DNA from 2 places in the Priestia sp. TSO9 genome. Region 1 is predicted to be linked to the other one. Evidence: a T-box and tRNA genes for the amino acid it is inferred to sense, from the RefSeq annotation. Region 1 holds a T-box; the other holds one or more tRNA genes.
The links. The T-box of region 1 lies ahead of ileS (isoleucine--tRNA ligase). A T-box ahead of a tRNA ligase gene usually reads a tRNA of that ligase, here a tRNA-Ile.
Positions count from the first base shown of each region.

Region 2: it has a tRNA-Ile gene. The T-box ahead of ileS (isoleucine--tRNA ligase) is inferred to sense a tRNA for this amino acid. The anticodon was not compared.

Region 1 is NZ_JAJEKD010000015.1:1,255,779-1,259,248, reverse strand. Features, by position in the region: gene LJC66_RS21650 (YlmH family RNA-binding protein) at 1-479, shown strand, start outside; gene LJC66_RS21645 (DivIVA domain-containing protein) at 564-1,058, shown strand; T-box leader at 1,128-1,348, shown strand; gene ileS (isoleucine--tRNA ligase) at 1,420-3,470, shown strand, end outside.
Region 2 is NZ_JAJEKD010000015.1:1,498,413-1,501,882, forward strand. Features, by position in the region: gene LJC66_RS22930 (MFS transporter) at 1-574, opposite strand, end outside; gene sodA (superoxide dismutase) at 704-1,312, opposite strand; tRNA gene LJC66_RS22940 (tRNA-Ser) at 1,510-1,602, opposite strand; tRNA gene LJC66_RS22945 (tRNA-Ile) at 1,614-1,690, opposite strand; tRNA gene LJC66_RS22950 (tRNA-Asn) at 1,694-1,768, opposite strand; tRNA gene LJC66_RS22955 (tRNA-Met) at 1,809-1,882, opposite strand; tRNA gene LJC66_RS22960 (tRNA-Asn) at 1,884-1,958, opposite strand; gene LJC66_RS22965 (DUF456 domain-containing protein) at 2,021-2,506, opposite strand; gene LJC66_RS27870 (hypothetical protein) at 2,592-2,723, opposite strand; gene LJC66_RS22970 (DUF1189 domain-containing protein) at 2,838-3,470, shown strand, end outside.

The DNA of each region.
Region 1 (3,470 bases):
TGACAATTGAACATCCTCAAGTTCTTGGTTCGGCGATGTCCTTAGGACTGCGCCGTTCAAAATTTGGAGATATTTTGGTCGCGGGAGACGATATTCAGCTTGTAGCTGCAGAGGAAATTTCTTCTTATATTGAGATGAATTTAACATCAATTGGAAAAGCCAAAGTTTCACTTTCTTCTATTCAAAGAGAGCAGCTGCATGTGGTAAAAGAAGAGCTGATTGAACACATTTATACAGTTTCTTCAATGAGGCTTGATGTTTTGCTGTCGACCATTCACAATTTATCAAGACAAAAAGTCCAGCCTTTTATTGCAAATGGAGCGGTAAAAGTGAATTTTAAAGTCATTGAACAGCCTTCTTTTGAATGTCATGAAGGTGATATTTTGTCACTTCGTGGTCACGGCAGAAGTCGTATCGTTTCACTTGAAGGCAAAACCAAAAAAGAAAAATGGCGAATTGTTGTAGGAAAGCAGAAATAAAGAAATCTACTAGCAGGAAATTTTAAAAATATGTCGAATAAACCATTACTAATGACGTAATGAGACAACACGGAGGTGGCCTAGATGCCTTTAACCCCTTTGGATATTCATAACAAAGAGTTTAATCGCGGATTTCGCGGATATGATGAAGATGAAGTAAATGAGTTTCTTGACCAAGTAATTAAAGACTATGAGCTGGTCATGCGTGATAAAAAGGAGTTAGAAGGAAGAGTATCTGAATTAACAGATCGTCTTGGACATTTTACTAACATCGAAGAAACGTTAAATAAATCAATTTTAATTGCTCAAGAAGCAGCGGAAGATGTGAAGCGAAACGCTGAAAAAGAAGCGAAGCTCATTATAAAAGAAGCAGAAAAAAATGCGGACCGTATTATTAATGAAGCACTGTCTAAGTCTCGTAAAATTGCGATGGACATTGAGGAGACGAAAAAGCAGTCTAAAGTATTTAGAACTCGTTTCAAAATGTTAATCGAAGCACAGCTTGAAATGTTAAACAGCGACGACTGGGATCAGTTGATGGATTATGAGATGCCAGCGCTAGAAGAAAAAATTGACTAGTCAAGACATCATCTTGACTTCTCACGTTTTGTTGTCATATAATTTGGTAACAGATGAAATTTCATATCAAACAGTACGGAGACAGGGACAGTAGCTTTTTTAGTTTGTCAAAGCGAATCGAGGATGGTGCGAGCTCGATAACAAACAAAAAAGTGAAAATCACCCTAGAGTACCATTGCTGAACTGATGATAGTAAGCAGTGGCGGTTTATTCACGTTACGAATGCAAAGAGGATTTGCGTGCAGCAAATCTACTAGGGTGGTACCGCGGGAGGCCTTCTCGTCCCTTTTTGGGATGAGGAGGTCTTTTTGTTATGGTACAAAAAGATATGAAATTTACGTTTTTTTTTGGAGGGTAAAACATGGAATATAAAGATACATTATTGATGCCAAAAACTGAATTTCCGATGCGTGGAAATTTACCGAACCGCGAGCCTAAAATGCAAGAACAGTGGGCTGAAATGAATATTTATGAAAAAGTACAAAAACGTACGGAAGGCCGTCCGCTATTTGTCTTGCATGACGGACCTCCATATGCGAATGGCGATATTCACATGGGACATGCATTAAATAAAATTTTAAAAGATTTTATCGTTCGCTATAAGTCGATGTCAGGCTTCTGCGCACCTTATGTACCAGGCTGGGATACACACGGTTTGCCAATTGAAACAGCTTTAACAAAAAATAAAAAAGTAAACCGCAAAGAAATGACGGTAGCTGAGTTCCGTAAGCTTTGCGAACAGTATGCTTGGGAACAAGTAAACGGCCAGCGTGAGCAGTTCAAGCGTTTAGGCGTACGCGGAGATTGGGATAATCCATATGTAACGCTTCAGCCGCAGTACGAAGCGCAGCAAATCAAAGTGTTTGGTGACATGGCGAAAAAAGGCTACATCTACAAAGGGTTAAAACCTGTGTACTGGTCCCCTTCAAGTGAATCTGCTTTAGCAGAAGCGGAAATTGAGTACTATGATAAGCGTTCAGCTTCTATTTACGTAGCGTTTAACGTAAAAGATGGTAAAGGTGTGCTTGAACAAGATGAAAAATTCATCATTTGGACGACAACACCATGGACAATGCCAGCTAACCAAGGGATTGCTGTCAATCCTGAGCTTCAGTACAGCGTAGTTGAAGCAGATGGAGCAAAATATGTAGTAGCAACTGAACTGATTGAAACAGTTGCTAAAGAAATTGAATGGGCTGACTATAAGACGGTTCGTACGGTAAAAGGTTCAGAACTTGAGCGTGTAGTAGCTGAGCATCCAATCTACAAGCGTGATTCATTAGTTGTTCTTGGCGATCACGTAACAACGGATGCTGGTACTGGGTGTGTTCATACAGCACCGGGACACGGGGAAGACGACTTTATCGTTGGTCAAAAATACGGATTGGAAGTTCTTTGTCCAGTCGACAGTAAGGGTCATATGACGAATGAAGCACCAGGATTTGAAGGATTATTCTATGATAAAGCGAATAAACCGATTACAGACAAACTAGAAGAAGAAGGCGCGCTGTTAAAATTAAGTTTCATTACCCACTCATACCCACATGACTGGCGTACAAAGAAACCAACAATTTTCCGTGCAACGGCACAGTGGTTTGCGTCTATTAAAGATTTCCGTGAAGATTTATTAAAAGCAGTAGAAAAAACAAAATGGGTGCCTACTTGGGGTGAAACGCGACTTTATAACATGGTGCGTGACCGCGGCGACTGGTGTATTTCTCGCCAACGTGCATGGGGCGTTCCGATTCCAGTATTTTATGCTGAAAATGATGAGCCAATCATTACGGACGAAACAATCGAACACGTATCAAATCTATTTAGAGAACATGGATCAAACGTATGGTTTGAGCGTGAAGCAAAAGACTTGCTTCCGGAAGGCTTTACTCATGAAGGAAGCCCAAATGGCCGCTTCACAAAAGAAACAGACATCATGGACGTATGGTTTGACTCTGGTTCTTCACATCAAGCTGTTCTTGAAGAACGTGAAGACTTACAGCGTCCGGCTGATTTGTATTTAGAAGGTTCTGACCAATACCGCGGCTGGTTTAATTCAAGTCTTTCTACAAGCGTAGCTGTAACGGGTGAAGCACCTTATAAAGGGGTACTTAGCCACGGATTTGCTTTAGACGGTGAAGGTCGCAAAATGAGTAAGTCATTAGGAAACGTTGTAATTCCAGAAAAAGTAATGAAACAACTAGGTGCAGATATTTTACGTTTATGGGTAGCTTCTGTAGATTACCAAGCTGATGTTCGTGTATCTGATAACATTTTAAAACAAGTAGCAGAAGTATATCGTAAAATCCGCAACACGTTCCGTTTCTTACTAGGAAACTTAGCGGACTTTAATCCAACAACTGATGCTGTAGCTGTTGAAGACCTTCGTGAAGTAGACCGCTACATGCTTGTGAAGCT
Region 2 (3,470 bases), 240 kb from region 1:
TAAGCACAACGGCACCGATAAACAATAGCAACGATACACCAAACACAATTTTATACCCAAGTGATTCATACAAAGCGGAGATAACGAAGCCCGCTCCTAAAGGACCAATCATCCCTGCAAAAGAGTTTAAAATCCCTAAAAATCCGTTAAAAAAGTCTCTTGTATCAGGTTCTGTAATTTCAAAAGTTAGCACATTAAAAGCTAGCCAATAAAAGCCGTATCCTATACCCAGCAGTCCACCAAGCAATACTAAATACTCCGCTGCGTTAGCTCCACTGATTAATACAGCGATATAAAAAACAGCTAAAAAAGATACACCTAACCTTAAAACCACAACCCGGTCAATTCGTTTGGCCCATTTACCTGCTAAAATAAACGTAAGCGGCTGAAGCACCACTACCGCTAAATTATAAATAGCGAGATCCGAAAATTCGCCTGATTGTTTCCACAAATAAATGTTAACAAACGAATTGGAAATTGAAATAGCCAAGGCATAAAGACCGCCTATAATTAAAAGCAAAAGTAAATCTTTACTAACTTCTACATCTCCAACTACTTTTTTTAATAAAGGCATATCAAAAAACTCCTTTTCTCTTCTACACCTAGTGTGTGAAAAAGAAAAGGAGATATGTAAAAGAATTGGAAAACAAAAAAGCCAGTAAAGGTAATAATTACTTTACTGGCTCTTAAATACGTCTTCAGCTTATTTTGCAGCGTCGTAACGTTTAGCAACTTCGTCCCATTTTACAACATTAAAGAATGCTGAAATGTAATCTGGACGGCGGTTTTGGTAATTTAGGTAGTAAGCATGCTCCCAAACGTCTAGACCAAGAATTGGCGTTTTGCCTTCCATTAATGGGCTATCTTGGTTTGGTGTGCTTGTTACTTCTAATTCACCGTTGTTTACAACTAACCAAGCCCAGCCAGAACCGAAGCGAGTTTTAGCTGCATTTGCAAATTCTTCTTTGAATTGATCAAAGCTTCCGAATTTGCTAGCGATAGCGTCTGCTAATTCACCAGTTGGAGCACCGCCGCCGTTAGGGCAAAGGATTGTCCAAAATAATGAGTGGTTCGCATGACCGCCGCCGTTATTGCGTACTGCTGTACGGATATCTTCAGGAACAGCATCTAAATTTGAAATTAACTCTTCAATACTTTTGCTTTCTAGATCCGCTTTGCCTTCAACAGCAGCGTTTAGATTTGTAACATATGTGTTGTGATGTTTTGTGTGGTGAATATTCATTGTTTCTTTGTCGATATGTGGTTCCAGTGCATCGTATGCATAAGGTAGTTCTGGTAATGTGTAAGCCATGAATAATTCCTCCTTCAAAATATGTAAGCATTTTGGCGCAAAAGCACCATATACGTTTAGATTAGCAAATTTACCCTACTGTTTCAAATAAAAAGTTCCTAATCCATGATTTATATTTACCTAATTCCCATTCGCTATTCTTTTAAACATAAAAAAAGCTTCTTTTTCTCAAAAGAAGCTTTGAATAGACAATAGTATGGCGGAGGAAGAGGGATTCGAACCCCCGCGGGCTTTAACACCCCTGTCGGTTTTCAAGACCGATCCCTTCAGCCGGACTTGGGTATTCCTCCAACCCTATAAATGGTGGACCCTGCAGGACTCGAACCTGCGACCGGACGGTTATGAGCCGTCTGCTCTAACCAGCTGAGCTAAGGGTCCACATGGCTCCACAGGTAGGACTCGAACCTACGACCGATCGGTTAACAGCCGATAGCTCTACCACTGAGCTACTGTGGAACAATATGAGTTATGTATGTCACAAACGTAAATTGGAAAATAGCGGCGGAGGGGATCGAACCCCCGACCTCACGGGTATGAACCGTACGCTCTAGCCAGCTGAGCTACACCGCCATGGCTCCACAGGTAGGACTCGAACCTACGACCGATCGGTTAACAGCCGATAGCTCTACCACTGAGCTACTGTGGAACAATATAACATTTACTAGCGACATTAAAAATTTAACATGTTTCTAGCCTAAAGTCAATATATTATTTTAAAACAGCGTATAAAAAATAGGCAATCATCAGAAGTTGAATAAATCCTTTTGAAATAGCGCCACTAAAAAAGCCAATAACCGAACCTACTCCAATTTTTACTGCGTTACTAATTGTGGTCCGATGAACAATCAGTTCTCCTACAATCGCTCCGATAAACGGACCTAAAATAATTCCAAATCCCGGAATAACAAACGGACCCACAAGCAGCCCAACTGTACTTCCCCAAACACCTGCTTTAGTGCCTCCGAATTTTTTCACACCAATAATATTAGCTATATAGTCTGCTAAAAAAAGTGCGACAACTAACAATCCTTGTATCACCCAAAATAACCAGCTATAGGAGCTAAAATCATAAAATAAACCGTATATAACAAATCCTAGAGCTACAAATAGCACGCTTGGAATGATGGGATAAACCAACCCAACAAACGATACAACAAAGCTAATGATAATTAATGCCCAACATAAAATAGCCATGCCTGCACCTATCCTTTTTATTATTACTATTTATCATACAATAACCACTCCTATAAAGAAAGACCTTGCACCACTAGACCTTCCTTTATTTTACTTTCAAATACGATTTTCGAGTGTACCTCTGCAATATTAACAGCACGGTCCAGCTGCCCGTAATATCCCCAAAAACAATGACGGCAAAACCTGTACATACACGCATAAGATGTGCTTGTGACAAAACGCTCCACCGCATCATTGTAATTGGTAACGATTTCTAAAATCTATTGTAAACCTTAAATTTTCGCTATAAAATAAGATATAATTAGAATCTTCACTAAAAGGAGGCTTTACAATGAGCATGCTGAAAAAGATGGCATGGAGTTTTACTTCCTTCAAAAAAATAAGGTCGCTTCGTTTTGAGCATACGAATAAAACAATTGGCTTTGTGCTGTTTTTAACATTTATTTCTTTGCTGCCTACATTTTTCTTTATGACTTTGACGATTGTAAACGGCTATCATATCGCTACTACAGATCTTCCGAAATCTGTTTCTTCTTTTTCTATTTCAAACTCACAGCTTACGTCAAGTCAACCTTTCACAAAAAAAGTAAACGGTACCGCTTTTATCTTAAACCCCTCACAGTCTATTGAACGGTTTCATTCCCCTGCTCATGCCATTGGTTTTTTAAAGGATGGAATTTACATCACGACTAATTCACAAACACAAACTTATTCATATGAGTTGCTAAACTGGCATCATAAAGATAAAAATGAACTGCTAAACTTGCTGCACGAACAAAAATTTTCTTTATACATACTTGTCCCTATCGCTATGCTTTTACTGTACGTATTAACATCTGGACTAAACTTCCTTTCTATTACCTGCCTTGCTTATCTTGGAAAACTGATTGGACTCATTGCTAAAAAGCAGCTTCCTTTCAAGCAGCTATGGGCACTGAGCGCTTATAGTACGGTAGCCTTCACG